Regions from separate parts of the Castellaniella sp. genome, predicted to be linked through region 1. Evidence: predicted binding sites of a transcription regulator. Region 1 holds the regulator's gene; the other holds the start of a gene.
What was found. The regulator FliA, encoded in region 1, starts transcription of late flagellar genes. The targets are predictions, from matches to a motif close to CTAAAGTTTNNNNNNNNNNNGCCGNTA.
Positions count from the first base shown of each region.

Region 1 (4,426 bases):
GCGATGCTGTCGCCGGTGAGGGGCGAGGATTTCTGGGCATCGACATCGTAAGAGGTTTGGGATTTGATGGTGCCCAGCAGGCCGTTATAGGCCTTGACGAAGTCCTCGATGGCTGATTTGGCGACCGAAGGATCCTGAGTCAAGCTGAGGCTGGTGGCTTCCGTGGTGGTCTTGTTCAGCGTCAGGGTGACGCCGTCGATCACGTCTTCGATGGTATTGGTTTGGCTGCTGATGGCAATGCCATTGATGCTGAGAGAGGCATTCGCAGCGGCGGATACCGCAGGATTGCCTCCGGCAGCGCTGTTGTACCCCAGAAAATTCTGCAGGTTCGGTATTGCCGTCCACCTGGATTTTGCTGACAGCTGCTTCGGTGCCGGTGTCGCGGTTGGTCAGCAGCAATTGGTATTGCGAGCCATTCGTGCCGTTGTTGACGATGGTGGCGTTGACGCCCAGGTCGGGGTTGCTGTTGATGGCCTTGACCAGGCCGTCCAGCGAGGTGTCCTTGCCGGCGAGATCCAGGGTTTTTTCTTCGCCGTTGACCGTGAAGGTGATCTGGCCGTCGGTGCCGATGGCATCGGTGCGGCTACCCTGGCCACCGTAAACCAAGGTTTGGGCGGCTGCCAGGGAGTCGACCTGGATGGAGTACTGGCCCGCGATGGCCTTATTGGTGGTGCTGACGGAAAATGCATCCGAACCGGCTTTGGCGGCGATACTGCCAAAGGCATCGGTCTTGCCGACGGCTTCGGCAGCTTTTTGAAAGGACGCGATGGAGTCTTTGAGCTTGCCATAGCTGGAGACCTTGCTTTCGGCGGCTGTTTGACGGCTTTTGATGACGGCCAGAGCTTGGTTTTCATTCTTCTGCAGGTCTTGCAGAAGTTGCGTGAGGGGTAGGCCGGAAAGACCGATGGAAGATATGCCTGCCATGATAAGGACTCCTTGGTGCCATTGTGCGCCGGATCAATCTGGATGGAACTGGCGCTGAGGGCTGTGTAATTTAATTAATTGGTTGTGTGCGGTACTGTCATCAGGCCTGGGTGTCGACACCAGCCCCTTGTAGTTGCACGATCATTTTTGCGATGCGCAGCATGGCCTCGGAGGGGATCGTCTTGATGACGTCGCCACTGACGTTGTCTACGATAGAGACCACCAGTTGCTGGGCGTCTTTGTCCATTTCGAAGCGCACCCCGGTGGACCAGGCTTTCAGGCTGTCGTTCACTGATTCCAAGGCCTTTTCCAGCGAGGACTGGGGGTTGGATTGGAGTGCTGCATCTTGTTGTCGGGCCTGCCGGGAGGCGATGGCGCGGGCGTCTTCAGCCGGGGTGACTTGAACGGCGGGTTCTACTTGGGTGCCCGTAGCGCGGTCTGTCGTCACGACGGGCAAACCCAGGCTGGCCGGGGAGAGCTGATTGCCAATGGAGTGAATCATGAGCGTTCCTTTGCGGAGGACTTCCATGTGAGCCAATGAAACCGACTGAATGGGCCCCAAAGTAATGGGATGAAATGTCTTCGTTGAATATTACGGCAGGCAATAGGAAAAGTTTAGTCATGTAGCGCGTGATCACAGCATGTGGTCTGCTTAGGGCATACTTACATTTTACGTTGTCTATGACGGTTTGTGCGATGCCCCTGTCCGAGGATCAGCTGATTGCCCAATATGCGCCCCTGGTGCGTCGTCAGGCATTAGGCCTGATTGGCCGCTTGCCGGCTAATGTAGAGCTTGATGATTTGATGCAGGCTGGCATGATGGGGCTGCTCGATGCCGTGCGCCGCTATCAGCAGCAGGCTGATGCGCAGTTCGAAACCTATGCCATCACCCGCATTCGGGGGGCCATGTTGGATGAATTGCGCAGTCAGGATTGGTTGCCGCGCAGTGTGCGCACTAAGTCCCGCGCCATCGAGACCGCTGTCCGTGCCCTGCACCATCAGTTGATGAGAGCCCCGACAGATAGCGAAATCGCCGACGAGATGGGGTTGGATCTGGCGCAATATCATTTGATGCTGGATGATGCCCAGGGGATGCAAGTATTGATGGTCGAAGACCTGGCCGCACACCGTGAGGGCACCGATGGTGGGGCCATGCTGGATTTGATTGCGGGGGATGCCGGAGCCAATCCGCTGGACTGGCTGATGCGCGATGGCTTGCGCCATGCCCTGATTCAGGCAATTCAGAATCTTCCCGAGCGCGAGCAGCTATTGCTGTCCTTGCAGTTCGAACAGGATCTGAACCAAAAAGAAATCGCTGTGGTCTTGCAGGTCACCGAGGGGCGGGTGTCCCAGTTGCGCTCCCAGGCAGTCGCGCGTATCCGCGCCTGGTTGTCCAGCCATGCCTGGGAGCCCGAGGCAGGTGAGACCGATTATGAAAACCTGCTTTGAAGCGCGGTCTGCGCTGTTGCTGCGGTAAGTGTGATCGGGCGGCAGCTCTGAACGATCGTTGATTCGTTATCCTGTTCGGGACGCTTTTCTCTTGTTTACTGAGAACGAAACTTGTTCCAGGTTAAAGATTCATGTAATATATATCTTATACGGTTCAAACAACCGCTTCATACTGAAGAGAGACTCTCGTCATGAATATCGACCGCTTCAAAAATCATCACACCGAAATCCTCAGTGGCATTGCTGTCTTGCGCAAGTTAGCGCATCAGGGGGTTGCTGACTATGCAATCGATATCGCCCAGGAACTCAAGGCCTTGTCGCAGGTGGTCACGCAGCACCTGGCCATCGAAGATCGCATTCTCTATCCTTCGCTAGAGCGCAGTGGCGATGGCCGCATGGCCCAAATGAGCCGTACCTACCAAAACGACATGCAGGGTATTGCCACGTCCTTCATCAATTTTTCGCGCCGCTGGAGCAACATCGCTTTATTGCAGAAAAACCCGGATGGTTTCCGGGACGAGGCCAATCAGGTCTTGAAAAATGTACACACGCGCATGGTGCGCGAAAACCACGAGTTTTACCCCGCCATCGAGTCGATGTAGGCGGGTTGCCGTCTACTGCATACCCTCTGACGGACGCTGCCAGGCAGGTGGTTGCAGGCATTCGTACACGGGTCTCGGCCATTCTATATAATGGCCGACTAGTTTCCCCCGCTGTGGCCAAACGCATGAAAACCTCCGAAATCCGTCAGAAATTCCTATCCTTCTTTGAATCCAAGGGGCATCAGGTCGTGCCGTCGTCGCCGTTGGTGCCGGGTAACGATCCCACCTTGCTGTTCACCAATGCTGGCATGGTGCAGTTCAAAGACGTCTTTACGGGTAAAGACAAGCGACCCTATCATCGTGCGACCACCTCGCAGCGCTGTGTGCGCGCAGGGGGTAAGCACAACGATCTGGAAAATGTGGGTTATACCGCACGGCACCACACATTTTTCGAGATGCTGGGCAATTTCAGCTTTGGTGATTATTTCAAGCAAGACGCCATTATCTATGCCTGGACATTGCTGACCGAGGTCTATGGCTTGCCCAAGGAAAAGCTTTGGGTCACGGTCTACCACGAGGACGACGAGGCCTACGACATCTGGGCCCAGCAGGTGGGGGTGCCTACCGAACGCATTATCCGCATCGGCGACAACAAGGGTGCGCGCTATGCTTCGGATAATTTCTGGCAGATGGCCGATACCGGGCCCTGTGGGCCTTGTTCCGAGATCTTCTACGACCATGGTCCCGAAATCTGGGGTGGTCCTCCGGGCTCGCCTGAAGAAGATGGCGATCGCTACATCGAGATCTGGAACCTGGTGTTCATGCAGTTCGAGCGCGATGCCCAGGGCACCATGCATCCGCTGCCCAAGCCCTGTGTGGACACAGGGATGGGATTGGAACGCATTGCCGCCGTGCTGCAGCACGTGCACTCCAACTACGAAATCGATCTGTTCCAGAGCCTGATTCATGCGGCGGCCCGCGAGACGGGTACCGCCGACCTGTCCGATAATTCCTTGAAGGTCATTGCAGACCATATCCGGGCGTGCAGTTTTCTGGTGGTGGATGGCGTCATTCCGGGTAACGAAGGCCGAGGTTATGTGCTGCGCCGCATTATCCGTCGTGCCTTGCGTCATGGGCATAAACTGGGCCAGAAGGGCGTGTTCTTCTACCGTTTGGTGGCGGACCTGGTGGCCCAGATGGGCGAGGCCTACCCAGAGCTTGCCCAGCAGCAGGCCCGTGTCGAGCAAGTCTTGCGTCAAGAAGAAGAACGCTTTGGCGAGACCTTGGAAAACGGCATGCGTATACTGGAATCCGCGCTGGCGGATCTGGCCGATGGCCAGCCACTGGATGGCCAGACGCTATTTACTTTGTATGACACCTATGGCTTTCCGGTGGACCTGACGGCCGATATTTGTCGCGAGCGCAAGATTCAGGTCGATCTGGATGGCTTCGAAGCCGCCATGACGCATCAGCGTGAGCAGGCCCGTGCCGCCGGCAAATTCAAGGCCGTC
Region 1 covers NZ_JAUCCU010000001.1:349,928-354,353, reverse strand. Annotated here, with positions in the region: gene fliD (flagellar filament capping protein FliD) at 1-212, opposite strand, end outside; partial or broken gene VDP81_RS01735 (flagellar cap protein FliD N-terminal domain-containing protein) at 622-924, opposite strand; gene VDP81_RS01730 (flagellar protein FlaG) at 1,025-1,426, opposite strand; gene VDP81_RS01725 (RNA polymerase sigma factor FliA) at 1,621-2,373, shown strand; gene VDP81_RS01720 (hemerythrin domain-containing protein) at 2,565-2,975, shown strand; gene alaS (alanine--tRNA ligase) at 3,101-4,426, shown strand, end outside.

Region 2 (4,426 bases), 420 kb from region 1:
GTCATGCCGCAAGCGAAACAACAAAGTCGCCAGGTTGTGACTAGGTCGGCCGATGGATTTCAGCAAATCGCGCTCACGAACCAGCAGGTAGCGCATTTGCGGCTGGTACGCCTGCAGCGCCACCGGGACGCCGCCCGCCAGGCTGGACACATCCTGCGCTGCCGTCCAACGGCGTGATCCGCTGTAAAACACAACGGGCAACACCGCTGGCAGCGGCAGGCGGATTTGCCGAGTACGCAGCAGGGTCTGATAGCTTAGACAGGTATAGGTGGCGATGCGCAACGCCATGGTGTCGTCAGGCTGGGATTGCTGCTCGAAGATCAGCAAAATACACAGCCCGTGGGATGATACGCGGTCGGTGGCTTCACCCGCTGGCGGGTCTGTCGTATGCTCTGCATGCCCAGCGGCTGGGAGTGGGGATCTTGTACCGCACGGGTCACCGGATGGACTGCCTGCGTCTGGGGCATCCGCAGCCCAGGGGACCAGCCAAGCACAATCACCCGTGCGTTGCTTCAATCGGTCGCTGATGTGCGATGTGTTGATGGCCGCATCTGCGACCAATCCAGTGCATTGAACAAGGCAGGGTCCATCACGCAGGCCAGGATGTCGCGCAACAATTCTTTGTGTTCAAACAGGCGGCGGTACGCCGCATCCAGTTTCCCCATGATGGCCTTCCGATTGTGTTCAGAAAGAAGCATGATGGGGGGTTAGACGGCTGTTATGGGGGTGGCGGGGGCCATTTTGTCACACTGTAGACCTAAAAAACCGACCGCCTTGCCCGTAGCGCCGTGTATTTGAGCGCGACTCATCGCGACCAGCATCACAAACACGTCGTCCAGCGCCTGGGCGTCTACGAAATTCAACGACCGGGCTTCCAATTGGGAGCCGGACGCCAAACACATTTTTATTGGATCAAAGACAAGACTGTCTGCGGGATTTGATTCGCCTGGGCCAGGACGGCAGTGCTGGCTTGCATCAGGATTTGTGCCCGCGTCATATTGGATACCTCGACAGCATAGTCAGCGTCCTGAATCCGCGACTGCGCTGCCGCTGTCGCCAGCTGCTGCTGGCCCAGGTTCTGAATCGCACTTTCGAACCGGTTGGTCAAGGCCCCGTACTGCCCCCGATAGCTGTCTATCCGGTTCAGCACGTCACGCAACCCGGTCATCGCCTTGCGGGCTTCTTCAATCGGGTCCAGCTCGATTTTATCCATGCCCAGCGACACACTATCTGAAGGCGTGGGCTCGATGGTGACCTTTTCCAGCTCCTGGCCATACTGGGCACTGACCACAATGTCCGTGGGTTCACTATATGGTGGCTGGATTTGATGGCTGGGCTGGGGCATGTGCGTCCAGTTCGCCACGGCGGTGAATGAGCCATTGCCAACCACAATGATCAGCAGGTCCTCGGTCACCTCGTCGATGGTCAGGCGCTCTAGCACACCCCCAGCACCATTTGAACCATTGTTGAAGTCAACGCCAGTCTCATAGCGATCACCATCCCCGCTATAGGAAAAATTCATCCCGTTATAGCTACCAGATGCGCTGCCGTTGATATCAAATGTGGCCCCGCCTTCCAGCAGTTGACCGTCGTCATACACCGCCCCAGGCAAGAAGCCATTGGATTCGGTAAGCACCTTGCCCTTGGCAGAAGCCGCGTCCGTAATCCCTTGACTGATCCAGACATAATCCGGATCAGCCCCAAAAATTGGCGTACCCACCAAGTGCTTGCCGTCCCGAGTAAACAGCTGGATATCGTCATCTGCCCCTATAGAGTTGATATCCAATACAAAATCTGTCGCACCCGCTGGAATATACGCAGTTGACACAATGCCTGATGTGAAAGGGGCTGAGCTGCCCGGGACGGGAAATTTGGCAAAAATTGGCGGCGTATCCCCAACATTGACGGGTATTTTGGTTGATGCATCCGGCCCTAAAGGATAACGACCAAACACTTCAGTGGCCATGGCAATTCGATCAATCTCGTCTCGGACCTGGTGATATTCGGCATTGATAGAGGCCCGATCGTCATCAGACAGCGTGCCATTGGCAGACTGCACGGACAGCTGATAGGCCCTGTGTACCAGGTCATTAATGCCATCCAGCCCGCCTTCAGCAGTCTGCATCAGGCTGATTCCATCATTAATGCCACGCACCGTCTGAGCATCGGCCCGCAGATTGGCCTCCATTCGGTTGGCAATGGCCTGACCGGCCGCATCGTCCTTGGCGCTGTTGATGCGCAGGCCAGAAGACAGACGCTGAATCGCCTGCCCAAGAGCGCTTTCAGACTGCTGGTGGCGGGTTAATGTCTGCTGGGCGGGAAGATTGGTGCGAATAATTGACATATTATGTTACGTTTTGATATAAATACCCGTAGGATTCTACCCAACTTGCCAACTTGCCAACTTGTGGCTAGTCAACTGCAATAAACAAAAAATTTGGCATCTTCCCCTAAAGTTCCTAACCCCCCCTCCGTTAATGAGTCAGAACAGGAGGTCACTCAGTTTGTCATCCTGGGCAACAAGGGCGGATCTCCGCCGAACCACATAGGAGTCTCTCATGGCTGTCATCAATACCAACTACCTTGCTCTGGTTTCCCAGAACAACCTGAACAAATCCCAGTCATCCCTGGGCACCTCCATCGAGCGCCTGTCTTCCGGCCTGCGCATCAACAGCGCCAAGGACGACGCCGCTGGTCAGGCCATCGCCAACCGTTTCTCGGCCCAGATCACCGGTCTGACCCAGGCTGCCCGCAACGCCAACGACGGGATCTCCATCGCACAAACGACGGAAGGCTCCCTGAACGAAATCAACAACAACCTGCAACGTATTCGTCAACTGGCCGTTCAAGCCTACAACGGCACGAACTCCGACGACGACTTGGATTCCATCAACGCTGAAATCAAACTGCGTCTGGACGAAATCGATCGCGTTGCCAAGCAAAGCGAATTCAACGGCGTGAACGTGCTGGACGGCACGATCCCCTCCGGTGCCGGCAATGGCCTCGCCATCCAGGTTGGTGCCCGCGACGACCAAACCATCCTGATCACCGGTACTGACGCCCAGGTTTCTGCTTTGCTGAGCGGCGCCACATCCATTACCTCTGCTGGTCTGGCTCGCGCTGCCAATGTGTCCGGCGCAGGCGCTGCTCAGGGCGTGGTTTCCGGCGCTCTGGCAGAAATCGACAAGGCCATTCAGCGCGTTGATAGCATGCGCAGCGACCTGGGTGCTGTCCAGAACCGCTTCGAGTCCACCATCGCCAACCTGAACAACACCATCAACAACCTGTCAGCTTCGCGCTCGCGCATCGAAGACGCTGACTACTCGGTGGAAGTGTCCAACATGACGCGTGCCCAGATCCTGCAACAAGCAGGCACCGCCGTGCTGGCTCAGGCCAACCAGATTCCGCAGACCATGCTGTCGCTGCTGCGTTAATCTACTGTACCAAGGCGGGTCTATCCCGCCTTATGCAGAAAAAGCCGCCGGAATATTTCCGGCGGCTTTTTGTTTGCTCAGTATTCAGTCTGTTTTGCTGGATGCATCCAACGCCGCGCCCCAGGCATGTGCCCACTGATCCAAAAAAGCGCCTTCCAACAGCCAACCCGACAGCACCGCCTGTCGCAGCGCATCGCCCTTCTGAGCCAATTCATCCATATCGGACAGATGGCTGCGAATCGCCTGAATCCAATCCCGCGGGCGATTACGCACCAACGTTACCGGAAGATCACCACGATAGGGATCGATATCTGTTGCAATGATGGGCACCCCACACGCGCCGAACTCCAGCAGACGCAGGTTACTTTTGCAGCGATTGAATTGATTGATTTCCAACGGAACCACGGCCAGATCCAAATTTAAGCTGACCAATTTAGCGGGGTATTGCTCAAAACCCACCCCTGCATGGTATTCGCAAGCCACTCCGTCAGGCTTCATTCCCATGAAGACCCACTCTACTTCATCTTGTAAGTCCTGGACCACAGGGCGAATTTCCGCTAAATCCCCCGTATGGCTGATGCCCCCCGCCCACCCAACCCGGGGCTTGCGGCCCGCCCGGCGTTGACTGAGCAAATCCCCCCAGACAGCCCGAGGCAAACCATTATGCGCAACACGAATATCGTGATGATAATCACGGTATTCCTCTGCCAGCACAGTTGTAGACACCACCAGCCAATCCACTTCCTCGATCGCTCGGCGCATCTTCTTGATTTCGCTTTGCGGCATCCGCTGCCGATACACACTACGGGCGGGGATATTAGGCAGATAGTCATCGAATTCCAAGACCACCTTAGCGCCAGTCAGGCTTCTATACCGGCGAATTTCTTCCAAGATGCCATCCACGATCCAGGCCCCTTGTAAGACCAGCACGTCAGGCCGCACCCTGGCAACATCGGAAAAATAATAATTACCGATCTTCAAGCTGCCATCCA
Region 2 covers NZ_JAUCCU010000001.1:767,953-772,378, forward strand. Annotated here, with positions in the region: gene VDP81_RS03755 (Rpn family recombination-promoting nuclease/putative transposase) at 1-327, opposite strand, end outside; gene VDP81_RS03760 (hypothetical protein) at 513-665, opposite strand; gene VDP81_RS03765 (flagellin) at 905-2,344, opposite strand; gene VDP81_RS03770 (flagellin) at 2,559-3,434, shown strand; gene VDP81_RS03775 (glycosyltransferase) at 3,519-4,426, opposite strand, start outside.
Region 2: the regulator FliA is predicted to act here: its motif matches at 2,451-2,477, upstream of VDP81_RS03770 (flagellin).